DNA from 2 places in the Peribacillus sp. FSL K6-1552 genome. Region 2 is predicted to be linked to the other one. Evidence: riboswitches for the same ligand, from Rfam matches in the RefSeq annotation. Region 2 holds a riboswitch; the other holds the start of a gene.

The links. A riboswitch is a leader RNA that binds a small molecule or an ion and turns the genes downstream of it on or off. The one in region 2 is predicted to bind ZMP and ZTP.
Region 1: another riboswitch for ZMP and ZTP. It lies ahead of NST21_RS03065 (APC family permease); the one in region 2 lies ahead of NST21_RS22875 (phosphoglycerate dehydrogenase).

The regions. Positions count from the first base shown of each region.
Region 1 covers NZ_JBBOST010000001.1:655,975-665,356, forward strand. Annotated here, with positions in the region: gene NST21_RS03060 (amino acid permease) at 1-741, shown strand, start outside; ZMP/ZTP riboswitch at 1,391-1,469, shown strand; gene NST21_RS03065 (APC family permease) at 1,524-3,116, shown strand; gene NST21_RS03070 (Dph6-related ATP pyrophosphatase) at 3,235-3,918, opposite strand; partial or broken gene NST21_RS03075 (FAD-binding oxidoreductase) at 4,310-5,651, shown strand; gene NST21_RS03080 (hypothetical protein) at 5,722-5,934, opposite strand; gene NST21_RS03085 (LysR family transcriptional regulator) at 6,761-7,654, shown strand; gene NST21_RS03090 (LLM class flavin-dependent oxidoreductase) at 7,798-8,826, shown strand; gene NST21_RS03095 (LLM class flavin-dependent oxidoreductase) at 8,901-9,382, shown strand, end outside.
Region 2 covers NZ_JBBOST010000001.1:4,761,187-4,770,568, reverse strand. Annotated here, with positions in the region: gene NST21_RS22910 (UxaA family hydrolase) at 1-231, shown strand, start outside; gene NST21_RS22905 (UxaA family hydrolase) at 228-1,391, shown strand; gene NST21_RS22900 (SDR family NAD(P)-dependent oxidoreductase) at 1,420-2,235, shown strand; gene NST21_RS22895 (SDR family NAD(P)-dependent oxidoreductase) at 2,232-3,005, shown strand; gene NST21_RS22890 (fumarylacetoacetate hydrolase family protein) at 3,021-3,935, shown strand; partial or broken gene NST21_RS22885 (RbsD/FucU family protein) at 3,928-4,353, shown strand; gene NST21_RS22880 (sugar porter family MFS transporter) at 4,381-5,721, shown strand; ZMP/ZTP riboswitch at 5,926-6,004, shown strand; gene NST21_RS22875 (phosphoglycerate dehydrogenase) at 6,177-7,376, shown strand; partial or broken gene NST21_RS22870 (VOC family protein) at 7,683-8,103, opposite strand; gene NST21_RS22865 (FixH family protein) at 8,371-8,841, opposite strand; gene NST21_RS22860 (PepSY-associated TM helix domain-containing protein) at 8,869-9,382, opposite strand, start outside.

The DNA.
Region 1 (9,382 bases), 4.1 Mb from region 2:
ATCGGTATCACTGCGGGTGAAGCGAAAAATCCAACGAAGACTGTAACAAAAGCTATCCAAAGCATCATTTGGCGTATTTTAATATTCTATATTGGCGCTATTTTTGTCATCGTGACAGTCTTTCCTTGGAACCAACTAGATGACATCGGTAGTCCGTTTGTTTCAACCTTTGCTAAAATAGGTATTACTGCAGCAGCAGGTATTATTAACTTTGTCGTAATCACAGCGGCGATGTCTGGATGTAATAGTGGGATTTTCAGTGCAGGTCGTATGCTTTACACTCTAGCAATGAACGGTCAAGCTCCTAAAATCTTTGCGAAAGTATCTAAAAATGGAGTGCCAGCTTATTGTACGATTGCTGTCCTTTTAGGTTTAGCAATTGGTGTTGTCTTGAACTACCTTGCACCGCCACAACTATTCCTTTATGTTTACAGTGCTAGTGTTCTACCTGGAATGATCCCATGGTTTGTCTTACTTATTAGTGAGCTTAAATTCAGAAAGGTAAGAGCTGAGGAAATGGAAAACCACCCGTTCAAAATGCCTTTTGCCCCTTACAGCAACTATGCAACAATTGCATTTTTACTGATGGTGCTGGTTGGTATGTGGATTAACCCTAGTACTCGTATTTCCCTGATTGTTGGGGTCGTTTTCCTAGCTATAGTCGTAGCAAGTTATTACATTTTAAAAATGGAGAAGCGAGTACCATTAGAGGCTAAGACCGATGATGATATTTCCAGTTAAGAAGCAAGTAAGGATTTAGGGACATCATCTTGTTAAAGGAAACATTAAAATACTATTAATCTACGTTCATCATTCTAGCTATGCCGAGTGTGTTTCACAGTTAGTTTAAATATAATAGACACTAATTAAAGTTGTGCATAAATTGTGGACAAAGCAAAGAGAGATCTTCATCCCTCAGGCTTTTTCCCCAACTTGTGCATGACTTTTTTTGCGGAAGAAAAGAACACTGGGAGTAAAGGGGGAATAATCCAGTGAAATTGAAAACCGATAAGTTATTGTAAAAATATGTTCAAAAAAGGTATGAAGTATTTCAAGTATTTCCTCTGTTAGATCCAATTAGGTTGTAACTAACTTGTGCTTTACTTCTATGCAAATGTTGTTGGGATATAATTTATGAACGGTTTATTTTGCACATATAAGCTATTAAAGATTTTTAAGTATAATGTTAAAGGGAAATGATTATATTGTTGAAGTATGTAGTTCTAGAAATCGAATGTTTGTTTTTTGAAGCTTAATCCACCTAATTTTTTCAAATTAAAAAGAATATTAATAGTGAATTCCGAAAAAACAATGGAATTATTTATAAAATATAAATGTTTTTCAAGTATTGTGAAATTTAAAATAATCCTATATACTAAGAAAAAACTATTTTTCTATATGTAACTGGCGCAACATGGAGTACCATGGGGGAGCATATAGAGTATAAGCCGCGCGCCTGGGCAAACACTTGATTTTTTTAGATCAAGTGTTTTTTATTTTCCTAGGAAGAGGTGTAGGTAGAGATGAGTAATATGCATAGAAAGATGGGGACTTTTGCTTTAACTATGACAGGTATTGGTTCTATTATCGGCTCAGGTTGGTTGTTCGGAGCGTGGAAAGCTGCCCAGATTGCAGGACCAGCAGCTATTTTTTCTTGGATTATCGGTATGGTTGTAATTTTATTTATCGCATTATCTTACGCAGAGCTTGGGGCAATGTTTCCTGAAGCTGGAGGAATGGTTAAGTATCCTCAATATTCGCATGGTTCTTTTATTGGATTTTTAGCTGCGTGGGCAAACTGGATATCTATCGCTTCGACTATTACTGTTGAGGCCATTGCTTCAGTACAATATATGAGTACGTGGCCTTGGGAATGGGCCAGATGGACTCATTCTTTAGTTGATAACAATATCTTAACGATTAAAGGATTATTCATAGCTTCTTTACTACTATTGTTCTATTTCTTCGTCAACTATTGGACAGTTAACCTTTTTGCTAAGGCAAATTCATTTATTACTATTTTTAAATTAATTGTTCCAGGTGTAATGGCAGGATCGTTATTTTTTGCTGGATTTCATGGTGAAAACTTTACAAGTTCTCAAGGGATCGCACCATATGGTTGGGCAAGCGTTTTAACAGCAGTAGCTACTTCTGGTATCGTGTTTGCGTTTAATGGATTTCAAAGTCCCGTTAATATGGCAGGAGAAGCTAAGTCGCCGAATAAGTCTATACCTATTGCTGTTATTGGGTCTATTCTAATTGCAGGTTTTATATACGTTATATTACAAGTTGTGTTTATCGGTGCAGTTGATCCGTCTATGATTGTGAACGGATGGAGTCATCTGAATTTCAATTCACCTTTTGCTGATTTGGCAATTGCTCTTAGTCTTAACTGGTTAGCGATTGTATTGTATGTAGATGCGTTTGTATCACCGTCTGGTACAGGTGCTACTTATACAGCTACAACTTCGCGTATGCTTTATGGAATGCAGAAAAATGGGTACTTACCGAATATCTTTGGTACATTACATCCACTTTATGGTGTTCCTCGTCCAGCGATGTTATTAAACTTAGGAGTATGTTTTATCTTTTTATTTTTATTCCGCGGATGGGGCGTACTTGCTGAAGTGATTTCAGTTGCTACACTTATTTCGTATATCATGGGGCCAGTTGCATTGGCAACATTAAGACGTACAGCTTCTCATTTTAATCGTCCATTTTACTTAAAAGGTGCTTCTATTATTGCACCGTGTGGATTTGTTTTTGCATCGCTTACTTTATATTGGGCTCGTTGGCCATTAACAGGAGAAGTCGTTTTCATCATTGCCATTGGACTTCCTATTTACTTTTATTATCAAGCAAAAAATAAATGGAATGGATTCAAAAAACAATTTTTATCAGGTGTTTGGATGCTTCTTTACTTAGGTTGTATGATTTTGATTTCTTATATTGGAAGTGAGAAGTTCGGCGGAAAAAATATTCTTACATTTGGCTGGGATATGGTGGTCATCGCATGTCTAGCACTTGGCTTCTATTGCTGGGGAGTTAAAAGCGGGATTAAAACAGAATACATGGCTGAGGCTGAAAAAATTAACAAAGAATTTTTCAATAAATAACTTTTAGTGTAGACACCGCTATATGAGTAGAAAAAAACATGGTTGCTTTATGACCATGTTTTTTTTATTTTATTAAAAGTGCTGGCGATTGGAACACCTGACAATATTAATGAAGAATTTAAACTTTTACTACACGTTTATAGCCAACCTCGCTGAATAATGGATTGGCAGGAAGTACAAACATTTTATCTTCCAAGTCTAGTTGTATCGGATGAGAGAAAATGTCTCCGTTATATACGAATGAGTGATATTCACCAAACTCACCACATGGATCTACATCATCTGGTAGATCTTCAATAAATTTTTGGTCCAAATCTCTTCCTAAAAAAGAAGGATCGAGCTTATCTAAACGAATGCTGACAATTTTCGCTTTATACCCTAAATCAATAAACTCCTGGACTAGCTTTTTTGTGTTGATTTCGGCTAAAGGAAGGATTAGTTCATAACCATTAGACTCAACTAAGTTCTTTTTGTATTCGATACAATCCTCCAGAAAAAGATCTCCAAATGCAATTTTTGAGATACCTTGATTGCCAAAAAAATTCATGGCGTCAATAAGGCCTTTTTCAAAACCTTTCCCATCATATAAAGGATATTGAATTTTGTATAATGGAATTCCAATGGATTCTGCTTGAGCTTGAATCAATTTAAAATCAACCATGTGTCCGGATGTTTCATCATCAGTTGTTACGGTTGTAAGCAATGATACGACTTCATATTTGTTTTCTTTTAACAGCTTATGAAGCATATACGTGGAATCTTTGCCACCACTAAAGCAAGCAATGATCTTTTCTTTCAACATCAATCCATCTCCCTTTTGTTCCGTTTATTTCTATCGTACGCACTTTAGCTGCGTGAATCAACAAAGAAGGGGGGCGAGTAGAGTGCATACTGTTATCACTTGTTAAGTTTATTGAAATTGTTACGAGTAAATTGGTGGAATTCACGAGTAAAACTGCAAAATTCACGAGTAAATCATGAAAATTCACGAGTAAAACATGAAAACTTGCTAGTTAAGTGTGCTCTATCATATAGAAAAACTATATATCCTACTTTTTAAGGTACGGATGTTGAGTTAAAAGTATGAATTAGATTAATTGAAATCCTTTCCTGCCTATAGAATGTGTCTTCTCCTAAAGATTTTCATAGTAAATAGCATCCTCTCTACATCATCTGAGAAAGGGGGTTATATTTTGGAAAAGACAAAGCTTACCGGGCGGATCGTTACACCTGGTGATTCTGAATATGAGCAGGCAAGAATAAATAATAATTTAAGCTTCCCAAAATTCCCAAAGATAATTGTATTTTGTCAGAATACAAAGGATGTACAAAATGCATTAAAGTGGGCGAGGGAGAATCATATACCTTTTCGGGTGGACATAGCTATGAAAATTTTTCATTAGTAAATGGCGGTCTTATTATTGATGTCAGCGAAATGGATAGAATCAAGGTCAATCGTGAAAAAATGATTGCAAAAATAGAAGCCGGAGCTAATTTAGGGAAGGTATATAATAAATTATGGGAATACGGCACGACTATCCCTGCAGGTACCGAAAGCAGTGTAGGCCTTGTCGGCCTTACGCTCGGCGGGGGAATTGGCATGTTATAGAAATGGTAAGAGCGAGTGGGAGTAAAGGTGCCGAACTTATTAAAGCAAACAAGAATCATAATAGTGATTTATTTTGGGCTTGCTGCGGCGGGGGAGGAGGAAACTTTGGCATTGTCACGTCCTTTACATTCAAGGTGCACCCTATTTCTAGGGTTTCAGTTTTCTCCATTACATGGGGATGGGAAGATTTCGAAGCAGTATTTAATGCATGGCAAAATTGGGCACCTCACACGGATGACCGACTAACATCAGAAATAGAGTTTAAGTCAAAGGAAGTAAATCAAATTATCGCTCAAGGTGAATTTGTCGGTACGTCATCTAGGTTAAAGCAACTTCTTCAGCCTTTAACGACAACCGGTTCACCAACTAGTGTATTGATAAAGGAAGTTCCATATATTGAAGCTGTATGGTTCTTTGACGACCCGAGTGGAAACCAATCAGCCCATCGAAAGAGATCAGGATCTTTTCTTAATAAACCTTTTCCAAAGAAAGCGATCTTGACGATGAAACAATTTTTGGAAAAAGCACCAAATGAAAATTCAGGCATTTGGCACCAATCTCTTGGAGGAGCAGCAGGTAAGGTCGAACCAAAGAAAACGGCTTTCTATTACCGGGACGCCATTATTGCACAGGAATACCTAGCTACTTGGAACAATCCTGAAGAGGAAAGGGAAAACATACGTTGGATCAAAGAATTAAGGAGTGCATTATCACCGTATACGACTGGTGACTATGTGAATTGGCCTGATCGGCAAATCAAAGATTGGCCAACAGCGTATTATGGAGAAAATTTTAAACGGCTTCGAGAAGTAAAAACTGCATATGATCCATTTAATACGTTTAAATTTCCTCAAAGCATTCCACCTTATAATAGTGGTTTTAAGAAAAACAGGGGCGCCTTAAGGTTTGCTAAACTATGTGAATAACTAAAAGGCCTAATCCACTTATGGGTATAGGCCTCTTATCATCTAGCTTTTGTGACATTCTATTCTTAATTTACTCCGTTTTTTGAGTTTGCATTACACTGTATACTTGACTTACATATGATTGGGCTTGTGCGATTTCCGAAGCAGCTTGTTTAATTGCTTCTTGTGCCAATGTTGGGTCCGATGAGGATTTTTCAATTGCTTGACTAAGTAAAGTTTGTGTAAGAGTAACATTTGCTTTTGCTTGATTTAATTGATTGACATCGATTTGTTGTTGAGGCATTTATTTTCTCTCCTTATTTCCTATTTTGAATTACTCCTTTAGGATGACCCTTCTTTTCTTTTTTATAAGGAGAAAAAAATAATAACGTAAATATGTCAGTTTTATAATAAAAGGAGAAGTCGGAGCTATTCTAGCTTACTGAGTTCAATTGATGGATACGAGAATCTCTAACGAATGATGGATGTTCCATCTTTCTTGATTTTAATCCACCTTACAAATGAAAGTAATGTCTGAGGAGTTAATTCTACAAAGACCTAGATACCTGGAAAGTTCCAGCCCGATTTTAGCATATGCATCCCATGATACAAAGTAGAACTTTGTTGGTGTTATTCCATAACTATCCCAAATGGAATAACAATTCCTATTAATAGAATAGCCATTAAGGTGATCAATATTTTTTTAGCCAATATATATTCTCCTTTTGGGATTAACAATCCAAAGTTTTATGTCATGAATATAAAGCTTGCCTTATATTATGTTTTTACTTAATTAAAACGTGTAGAAGAAAAAATACCAGGTGCTAAGCAGGTATTTAACACAGATATTGTGTGTTTTCTCTTTTGAATAGCCACTAGACTGGATTCAGATTGTCCGTTTACACAATGAAGTGGGTGGTATTTAATTCACTTTTCTCCAATATGGTATGCGCCAATACTTTTTAAATTGTGAATTGTTGGTCTTTCAACTAAATAAAATACACTTTACTTATTGGAATTATATGATTAAAATCGAATAAAGTCTCTATAAAATGGAAAAATCATTCATTGCTCTATAACGCGACAAGTGAAGGAGCCTGCTTTCATATTGGAGATAAGGAGTTGGATAGATGAATATTGATCATATTGAAGCATTTTTATATGTTGTTCACTTTAACAGTTTTCATAAAGCTGCAGAGGCACTGTTCTTGTCACAACCAACGGTTACGGCAAGAATTAAAACACTCGAGAATGAACTCGATTCGGTATTATTTGAGCGGCAAGGCAGGGGGATTATATTAACTGAAAAAGGGAAAGCATTTATTCCATTTGCGGATCAGATTATTCGTACCTATCAACAGGGGAAAAAACAGTTAAAAAAAGGAAGTTGTCGCGAAGAAATAACGATTGGCGCCAATATCATTACTTCGCAATACTTTATTCCATATGCTCTTCCTTTATGGAAAAAAGAAAACCCTGATTTACGCTTTAAGTTTATTTCTGCTCCAAACGATGCATTAGTTGATAAATTGCTTCAGAAACAGGTGGATATCGCATTTATGAAGGATGTTACGCATAGTGGTCTCCAAAATCACAAGGTCCTTGATAATTCGATTCGTTTAGTTGTGTATCCAGGCCATCATTATCAATTTCAAAAAGACCTGTCAGCGCAGCAATTGGCAACTGAGCCGCTAGTATTTTTTGAATGCGGCGCATTTGATTGGAACCAGGTTCATAAAATCTTTGAGGTCTCACATGTAGAGCCACGTATTGAATTTCAGGTAGATCATTTGGAGGTGGCTAAATCTCTAATTCTTAGCAGGAGCTGTATTGGATTTTTACCGTATTTATGTATTAAAAAAGAGTTAGAACAGGGAACCCTGGTTGAAGTGGATGTGTCGCATTTAATCAAGATAAAGCAGCACATCCATTTGACACATTTAAAATATGGGGTTGAAGCTCCTTTATTATGGAATGAAATCCTGTCTTCTGTTCAGAAATTTGAAAAATTGCTCCTTCATTGATAGAAATTTCCTATCCATACAATAATTCTTTCTATAAGTTTAAGTATTGCCATTAGCATGTTTAAGGTGATAGGATAAATCACAATTACAAATAAACCATTATTCTTATAAGTAAGCTATGAATTAAACGTGGAGGAGATAGTATGAGTTATAAGCTTGGCATTTTAGACCAGAGCCCGATATTTCCAGGAACTTCGGCTTTTGATGCACTACAGCAAACTATTAATCTAGCTAGACATGCTGAGGAATGGGGGTATACCCGTTTCTGGGTATCAGAGCATCATCATGCAGAACAGCTGGCTGGATCTTCCCCAGAAGTATTGATATCGTACTTGTTGGCCCAAACAAAATCGATTAAGGTGGGATCTGGAGGTGTAATGCTTCAGCACTATAGCCCATATAAAGTGGCGGAAAACTTTCACGTGTTATCAAATCTTTCACCTGGCAGAGTAGACCTTGGTATTGGAAAGGCACCCGGTGGTCTCCCCTTATCAACGAAGGCGCTACAGTTTGGTACTGTGAATGATGGAAAAGATTTCGAAGAGCGGTTATCTTTTTTGCAAAAAATAATTGAAGATTCGGTTAATGAAACTCACCCGCTTGCAGGTATTAAAGCGACACCACTCCCTTCGAAAAAACCAAAAATGTTTCTGCTTGGTGCGAGTGCTGACAGTGCCAGGCTAGCAGCCGATCTTGGTATAGCTTATGTATTTGCTCGATTTATCAATAGTAATGAGACTGTACTCGAAGATGCTGCACGCATTTACCAAAGTATCTATCCAACTGGGAGCTTTAAGGTATCAGTTTCAGTGATTGCTGCTCCTTCACAACAAGAAGCAGAACAGTTAACAGGTGATCAAAAGATTGTGAAAGTTCATCTCAAAAGTGGTCGTTCTGTTACGGTCCAAACACTTGTGCAAGCAGAGTTATTTGGGAAGCAGTCTGGGGAGTCTTACGAAATAGAAGAACAGGATTCCAATATTATTGCTGGAACTCCCTCTTACGTGAAAGGGATATTAACAAATTTTCATGAAAACTATGGGGTAGATGAGTTTATCTTACATACGCCGGTTTTAAAAGAAGCAGAACGATTCAGGTCTTTTCAGCTGTTAAGTCCACTTTTAACTGAAGAGGATCACTTTACGGGCCAAAAGAAAGCCTTCATTAATTAAAGATGTTCAGTAGATGGCTGCAGAGTTAAAAATGGATTCACTTGTTTTCTATGAAAATTAAAGGAGGAGTATCAATGTCCAAGCAAAGAAAGTTGAAATTGGGAGCACTTATACATGGAGTTGGAGGGAGTATATCTGGTTGGAGGCATCCTGACATTCAAGCAGATGCCAGTGTTAGTCTTGAATTTTATAAGGAGCAGGCCCAGAAGGCTGAAGAGGGAAAGTTCGATTTACTTTTCATTGCTGACGGTTTGTTTATCAATGAGAAGTCAATTCCGCATTTTTTAAATCGATTTGAACCACTGACCATTTTATCCGCACTCGCTGCTTTTACATCAAGAATAGGGCTTGTCGGAACTGTTTCCACCTCATACAGTGAGCCATTTACTGTAGCCCGGCAATTTGCTTCACTTGATCACATTAGTCAAGGTCGTGGCGGATGGAACCTTGTTACTACACCTCTTGAGAGTACTGCCTTGAACTATAACAAAACGATTGAAGAACACCCTGATCATGCCAAACGCTATCGGATAGCATCAGAATATATACAAGTTAC
Region 2 (9,382 bases):
TTACTATACGTCATCAATGGCCAAAAAGCGGTATTGACAGCCAAGCAATCGATTCCATTTGGACATAAAATCGCAATTAAACCGATTGAAAAATTAGCAACGGTTAGCAAATATGGAGAAGTAATCGGTGCAGCGACAATTGATATCGAACCTGGTGAACATGTCCATGTACATAATATTGAAGGAATCAGAGGAAGAGGAGATAAAGCGGAAGGGGAGAAACAACGATGAGCATGATAAAAGGGTACCGTCGTTCAAACGGGAAATTTGGAATACGTAATCATCTGTTAATTATCCCGACTGTCATTTGTGCAAATCACGTAGCCAATAGAATCCAGCAAGCTGTACCAGACTCTGTAGCTATTCCGCATCAGCATGGCTGCAGCCAGATTGGTGATGACAAGGAACGTACACACAGACTTCTTGGAGGAATGGGGAAAAACCCAAATGTTGGTGCAGTTCTTTTAATTAGCTTAGGCTGTGAGGTTATTGATGCCAAAGTTTTGAAACAAGAAATTGAAGAAGAAACAGGAAAACCTGTTGAGTGGCTTGATATCCAAGATGCAGGCGGAACGATAAAAGCTATTCAAAAAGGGTCTGAATTGGCAAAAAGCTTATTCAAGGAAATCGAAAAAGTGCCACAAGTAGATGTTCCTATTTCAGAATTAATACTAGGTGTGAAATGCGGCGGTTCCGATGCTACATCTGGTCTGTGCAGCAATCCCGCTTTAGGAAAAACAGCTGATCAGCTCTTAAATCAGGGCGGAACCATTGTAATGGGGGAAACAACTGAAATTATCGGGGCTGAACATATTGTCGCTCAAAAAGCTGTGAGCGAAGAAGTGGCAAATAAGCTATATGCCTATGTTAATAAATTTGAAAAAGAAGTAGAACGCATTGGGGCAGATATGCGTGGCGGAAATCCAAGCCCGGGCAATATAGAGGGAGGCCTGTCTACTATCGAAGAAAAATCTCTTGGCTGTATAAGCAAAGCAGGTACTGCTCCCTTGAACGATGTATTATCATTTGCAGAAGAAATTCCAGGGAACGGCTATTACTTCATGGATTCACCAGGGAATGATATCGAGTGTGTATCGGGTATGGCTGCTGCTGGTGTTCATATGGTCTGCTTTACGACAGGAAGAGGGACACCAACTGGAAACCCAATTATTCCGGTCATCAAAATAACGGGAAATGAACATACTGCCATCAAAATGATCGATAACATTGATATAGATACAAGTCCTGTAATGAAAGGAAAAGAAACAACAGAAGAAGCAGGAAATCGTATTTTCGAAACGGTTCTTAAAACAGCACAAGGTGAGCTGACAAAAGCTGAAATTTTAGGCCATCAAGAATTTAGTATCAGCCGAATCAGCATCAGCCTGTAGAAACAAATAGGAGAAGGAGGATCTATATATGAGTAAATTAAAAAATCGAACAGCTCTTGTCACAGGCGGTAGCCGAGGGATTGGAGCAGCAATTGTCATGAGATTAGCTGAAGAAGGCGCTAATGTGGCTATCAATTATACATCACCAGGTTCATTTGAAAAAGCAAACGCTTTAAAAGAAAAAGTAGAAAAAGAGTTTCATATTCAAGCGATTGTTGTGAAAGCAAATGTTGGGGTGAAAGAAGAAGTTGACCAAATGATAGACCAAGTGGAAAAAGAGTTAGGATCGGTAGAGATCCTAGTGAATAATGCTGGTATTGCTCCATTTGAACCTTTTTTGAGTCTTTCAGAGAAAACATGGGATGATACCTATCAGACGAACGTAAAATCGATCTTTTTGACAACCCAAAGAGCGGCGAAAAAAATGATCGAAAATAAATATGGAAAAGTCATTAATATTACATCAACTGCGAGTGTTCTTGTGACAAGTCCAGTAATCCCGCATTATATCTCATCAAAAGCAGCAGCTTCGCATTTAACAAAGGCCTTGGCGATTGAGTTAGGCAAATACAATATTAATGTAAATGCAGTCGGACCGAGCACCGTTGCAACGGATATGTGTGATGAATATTTGGCAGATCCTCAAATTCTAGCAAAAGAGATTGAAGCGAATCCAATGAAGAGACTTGGTACAGAAAAACAAATTGGTGATTCTGTTGTCTTTTTAGCCTCTGATGAAGCCGTGCAAATCAATGGGCATCTGTTAATGGTAGATGGCGGATTAACGGTTAAAGCGGCACAGCCTGAAGATCATATGAATCATGAACAGGAGGTAACATTATGAGACTACTCAACAAGATAGCAGTTATCACTGGCGGAGGAAGCGGTATCGGCAAGGAATCAGCCCGTTTATTCGCAAAGGAAGGCGCATTTGTTATCATCACAGACATTCATGCTGAAAATGGGCAAGGAACAGTTTCTGAAATAGAAGGAAATGGCGGAAAAGCAGCATTTTACGAAGTAGATGTGACGAATCCTGAAGCGGTTCAATCTGCAATACAACAGATTATTGAGACGTATAAAAAAATAGATATTCTATTCAACAATGCAGGAATCAGCAATGTGGGTAGAGTGGACGAAGTAGAGCCAGATGTCTGGGACCGAATTATGAGTGTAAATGTGAAGGGGGTTTATTTACCCTCTAAATACACGCTTCCTTATATGATGGAACAAAAAAGTGGAGTAGTCATCAATATGTCGTCTTGCGCTGCGGAAATGGGTTTAGTTAAACGTGCCGCATACTCAGCAACGAAAGGCGCTGTACTTGCTCTGACAAAAGCCATGCAAGTGGACTATGCCCCTTATAATATTCGAGTAAATGCTTTATTGCCGGGCACCATCTTAACTCCATTTGTTGAGGATTATTTGAAAAATTCATATGACGATCCTGAAATTGCAATCGGAACGATCAAGAAAAGACAGTTAAGCGGAGAATTAGGAAGACCTAGTGATGTGGCAAAGGCTGCACTATTTCTAGCCTCAGATGAGTCTACGTTCATGATGGGATCGCCTTTATATATTGATGGCGGAGTTGTTTTTGGGAAAAATGCATAAAAGGAGAATGAAACTATGAAACTAGCTACTTTTATAAAAGGTGAAAATCAGAAACTGGCTGTTCAGATTGAGAATAACTTAATAGATATCGAAGAAACTGCTAAGAAGAATGAATGGAACAATATAGTAACAGATGTGATGCAAGTAATTGAATTCAATCAATCCGAACTAAAAGATTTTGAAATAAAGGTTAATGAAGCTGTCACAAATGGAAGTGCAGTCGCTATTGAAGAGGAAGGGCTTATATACGGTCCTAGTGTTACAAAACCTCATAAAATCATTTGCGTCGGATTGAATTACAGAAGACACGCAGATGAAACCAATGCACCGTATCCTGAAGTGCCTATCTTGTTTAACAAATTTGATAATACGTTAACAGGTCATCAAAGTGAAATTGTTATACCAAATGTAACGAATGAACTGGACTATGAGGTTGAACTGGGAATTGTAATGGGCAAAAAGACAAAAAACGTAACACAAGAAGCTGCTCTTTCTCATGTTTTTGGTTATTGTACAGTCAATGATTTGTCTGCAAGAGATCTGCAAATGAGAACACAGCAGTGGCTTCTTGGAAAAACCTGTGATGATTTTAGTCCAGTAGGACCTTTCTTAGTGACAGCGGACGAAGTAGGAGATCCAAACAACCTTAATTTGAAAACGTACGTAAATAATGAAATAAGACAAAACTCTAATACTTCCGATATGATCTTTTCATGCGCAGAAATCGTAAGTTATATTTCCCAGCACATGACGTTAGAGCCGGGAGATCTTATTTTAACAGGTACACCTGAAGGAGTCGTATTAGGCTTACCGGCTGATCAGCGCGTTTATATTCAGCCAGGAGATGTGGTCACTGTTGAAATCGAAAAGCTTGGAACACTAACGAACAAATTTGTTCAAGAAAGTGAAAAGGTTTTGACTAATGCTTAAAGGAATCCCGCCTATTATTTCTCCAGAATTGATGAAAGTTATGATGGAGATGGGGCACGGTGATGAGATTGTACTTGCAGACGGAAACTATCCGGCTGCAAGTCATTCCAACCGGATAATCAATGGTCATGGACATGGCGTTGCTGATTTTTTACGGGCCATATTAGAATTTTTTCCACTAGATACGTATGTTACGTTTCCAGTCATGCTGATGAATCCTGTTCAAGGCGATGAAAAAAACCCTGTAATCTGGTAGACCTATGAAGATATAATAAAAAAAACGAGCGACTTTCCTGTCCAAATAGAAAAAATCGAAAGATCGGATTTTTACGAAAGAAGTAAGGCGGCATATGCCATTATCGCTACAAGTGAACGTGCACAGTATGCGAATCTTATATTGAAAAAAGGTGTACTTTAATTAGTGAATCTAAAAGGAGTGAGTTATTTGCAAAAAATTCCGAATATTATGTATGTTTATGCAATTTTTGGTGGCTTGGCTGGACTTTTATATGGTTTTGATTCTGGTGCCATTTCTCCAGCGATTCCCTTTATTACCGAGGAATTTGGATTAAGCCCGGCCGGCCAAGGATTGATTGTAAGTTTCCTTCTTTTAGGAGCATTGCCTGCTATTGTTCTTTCAACCTCCTTATCTAAAGTATTAGGAAGGAAATCGCTCTTAATAGGAGCAGGCATCACGTTTATTGTTGGGTCTATTGGCTGTGCCTTCGCTACTAATGTAAGCGTTTTAATAGGATCGCGATTTATCCTTGGAATCGGATGCGGAATAGCCAATATGTGTTCGTTGATATATCTGGTTGAATTAGCTCCACCTAAAATCAGAGGATTAATTGGTGCATTATATCAATTAAGTGTAAATGTCGGAATTTTAAGTGCTTACATTGTAGGAGCTTCCCTTTCTGCTAGTGGTTCTTGGAGAATCATGCTAGGAATAGGTATTATTCCTGCTGCAATCTTTACGATTGGGATGCTAATCTCACCCGAAAGTCCACGTTGGCTAATGACTGCTGGAAAAGAAGAACGTGCAAGAAAAGTATTAATGAAACTAAGAGGATCGAAGAAAGAAGTGGAAGATGAAATAAGCGATATTAATTATTCACTAAAACAGCAAACTGTCGGATTCAAACATTTAGTTGGACAGTATAAAAAGATTCTAAATATGAACTTCATATTAACGTTTTTTCAGGTCTTCACTGGGATTAATGCAGTAGTATACTTTGCTCCAATCATCTTTGAAGGAGTGGAAATTAACGGGTGGAGCGGATCGAATATAGCCAACTTCGGGATAGGTACTGCCTTAGTTATTTCCACGGCTATATCGTTATTCATTGTTGATAAACTGGGAAGAAAAACATTATTAATCTATAGTATTGGCGGGCAGGTCCTACCACTAATCGGTTTAGCACTATTTTCAGATTTTACGATATTTAGTATGGTATGTGTGTTCTTATACGTATTCGCGTTTGGAATCGGTCTAGGTCCTGTATTCTGGCTATTCATACCTGAAGTGTTACCTTTGCAAGCAAGAGCGATCGGAATGGGAGTCATTACATTTTTACAGTACACATTGAATTTTCTTTTTTCGTATACTTTCCCGCCATTGTTAAGTGTCATTGGAAATAATGTCTTCTTAATATACGCAGTATTATCAATAGTTGCTTGCGTATTTATTCACTATAAAACACCAGAAACCAAAGGGAAAACTTTAGAAGAAATTGAAGAGTACTGGCGTCAGCAAGATATGGAAAAAGCTATTAAACCTGCTTAAGGGTTTAACCCTTCCAATACAAGAGCTAAAGAAAAATATTGAACTACCAGAAGAACATCTATTAGAAGAATATTCTTCTTGCTAAGGGGACTGAGCAATGGGGAATTCTACTAAAAAATTCTGCCAAAGGAACTGAAATAGGATAACCTTTTAAAATTGTAGTTGAAGGTTGCTGGAGAATTTGATAAAATATAATTAATTAAAAAGACTATGTGTGACTGGCGAAACGCGGATAACCGTGAGGGAGCATATAGTGTCGTAGCCGTTCGCCTGGGCAGAGGTAAGGGAAATTATCCCTTGCCTCTTTCTGTTTATTAGGAGAGGATAGTGAAGACTTAAATCCATTTTTAGAGAATACACAGATTTTTATGAAATTTGATTAGTAGCTTGCTTAACATCTTGTTAATTAATTTAGGAATTTAAAAACTATCATAAATTAAAAGAGGAGAAATAATATGAGCACATTAATTTTAGAAAAACTGAAAACAATCAAAACCTTAAATAATATTGCTGAAAGCGGGTTAAATGTATTCAATAAGGATAACTTTACTATCGACAATGACAGTGAAAATCCTGATGCTGTTGTTCTTCGTAGCTTTAACATGCATGCATTAGAATTAGGCGATAATTTAAAAGCAATCGCAAGGGCCGGAGCGGGTGTCAATAATATTCCCGTCGACAAATGCACAGAGCAAGGAATTGTTGTTTTTAATACCCCTGGTGCTAACGCTAACGCTGTAAAAGAAATGGTACTAACCTCTTTAATGGCTTCATCTCGTAACCTTTTTGCCGGTGTGGCCTGGACTAAGACGTTAGAAGGTGAAGGAGAACAAGTTCCAAAGCTTGTAGAAGCAGGAAAGAAACAATTTGTTGGAAAAGAAATCAAGGGAAAAACTCTTGGTGTAATCGGTTTAGGAGCGATCGGTGCGCTTGTAGCTAATGATGCACTAGGTTTAGACATGGATGTGATTGGGTTTGATCCGTTCATCTCTGTCGATACAGCTTGGAACTTGTCCCGCAATGTACAGCGCGCTATGACGATTGAACAGTTGTTTGCTGAATCTGATTATATTACTGTACACGTGCCATTAACTGATGATACAAGAGGAATGTTTAACCAAGAAACATTTAGCATCATGAAACCGGGCGTTCATATTTTGAATTTCTCACGTGGTGAGCTTGTGAATGAAACGGATATGGAAGCTGCACTTGAAAGCGGGAAAGTTGGCAGGTTTATTACAGACTTCCCGAATGAAAATGTATTGAAAATGAAAAATGTAGTTCCAATCCCACATCTTGGTGCCTCTACGCAAGAATCAGAGGAAAACTGTGCTATTATGGCAGCTCGTCAAGTGAAGTTGTTTTTAGAAACAGGGAACATCAAAAACTCAGTGAATTTTCCAAACACTTCCCTTCCTTATACAGGAAAGCGTCGTGTGGCAACTTTCCACGAAAACGTTCCAAACATGGTTGGGCAGATCACCCTGGCTATATCAGACTATAATTTGAACATCGCTGACATGGTTAACAGAAGCCGTGGGGGATACGCGTATACGATGATTGACATTGACGGTGAAGTAAACGGCGATATCATTCCTGGTTTAGAGGAAAAAATCAAACAAATCGCAGGCATCGTTACAACTCGTATTATTTAACATACTTTAATTGAACAGGAAGAAAGCATACTTTCCTGCTCAAATGATAAATATTAGTAAAAGCCTCAATTCCTTTAAGGAGTTGAGGCTTTTTTTATTTTAGGCTTTGTTAGACAGTAATGCTGTTGATTTTTGAACAAATATAAGAGACTACTTATTGTGGTCTTCTATAGAACTAGCACCTGTTAGTATAAGAAAAGCGATTCCTATTAAAGAATCGCACCCGTTGGTTGAATGAGGAAAAGATGTAATCCTTTTAATGACATGCTCAGATAACCTTACTTTTCAATTGCAGTTTTTTTTATTTTAATTTCCTATGCCGGGTGAATTCATTAATACAATTCTCCAACCATCTGGATCTTCAATTGTAATACCTGACTTTTCCCAAATATGGATTTTCTGGAGATACTGAATCATAGCCCATACCTTTCAATCTATTTGTGATTTCTTCTATGGTTTTACTTTCAGGAATATAGAAGACAAGCAGATTATCCTTTGTTGGGGCAGGACAAGGACTGCCATCTTTATGTTGAGTAAACTCTAAATGATAGTTTGAATTGGGAAGCCCAATCATTATACCGTCATATCCCTCATGTCCTTCAAAAGAACCGATTTTTTTCAAGCCTAAGCCTTCACAATAGAAGTTTACAACCTTTTTTAGTTGATCAGTAGGACGTGCAACTCGGATTTGCGCTACTTTCATTTCTTTTGGCCATTTATTTTCCATTGTCCCATTCCTCCCTGTATATCGTTCCATAATTTAATCTATTTCGTAGCACATTGCAACTTTAACATAAAAATACTATTAATTGGATTTACCTTCCACTTTTCTTGTTGAGTTTAACCTGATCCGTTGGTTGCGTAAGAAAAGAAAAATAATAGCCAAAATTATTATCCCTTTTATTAGTAGTAACAACAAAAAACGGATTTACAACGGTAAGCAAATATCCATAAAAAATCCGGTTTTCAAAGAAAACCGGATTTTTAAATAAATTTAATGATGATGTTCATGACTTTCTTCTTGTTTTTGCATACCTTTTTGCAAGATTTTTAAATCACTTTCAGAAATTTTTCCTACGATAAACTGTTTTTGAGGCATAATTATTGAACCATCGTTACTAGCATGTACTTTTATATAGTATAGACCATCACTATCAAAGTTTTTCCTTAAACTATATGTGCCGTTTCCCTCTTCCTCAGCTTGTTCCATACTATATTTGAGAGAGCCATCTTGTTTCCATATCTCAAAATGAACAAAATCTGCGCCTACAACCCTTTTACCACCTTGAGTAAGAACAGCCTTTATAGTCTCCTGTGTATTAGCTGAAAAGGATTCTGGTATGATTATTTCCGATTCAAGAGGTGTTTCTTCTTTGTATAGAGTAGTGACATCCTTTTCAAGTGAACATGCACTTAGCAATATGATGAAAATAAAGATTGAAAAAATACATATATTTTTTTTCACAGCAAAAGCCACCCTTTACATTTCGAATTATGCATTCATAAACTTCTTAACTACAGATACTCTTTTAATAATTAACCAGTCAATTAGCCACACAATAATAAGCGACAAACCAACCAAAGGAAACATAATTCCTAGACCTATTAACAGAATTAGAAAGGATTTCATGTTCTTTATATGAGGAGCTTTAGGTGCACCTAATCCTTTTTTCGGCTTTCGCTTCCACCATAAATAAAAACCACTAACGGCAACAAGAATAATTCCTAAACAAATAAGAAGGCTGAATATTTGATTAATCAAACCAAATTGAGTCCCTTTGTGCAAGGTAATTCCCCATGCAACTATTTTTCCAATAAAACCGTAATGATCATAACGATAATCAGCTAAAACCGCACCGGAATATTGGTCAATATGTATAGTTGCTTCATCTTGTGCTTTCGGTGGGAAAGCTGACAATGTATAAACGCCATCCGCTTCTTGTGGAATATTAATGCTATAACTTGGATGCATACCCTCACGATTCGCTATCGTAACTACATCATCA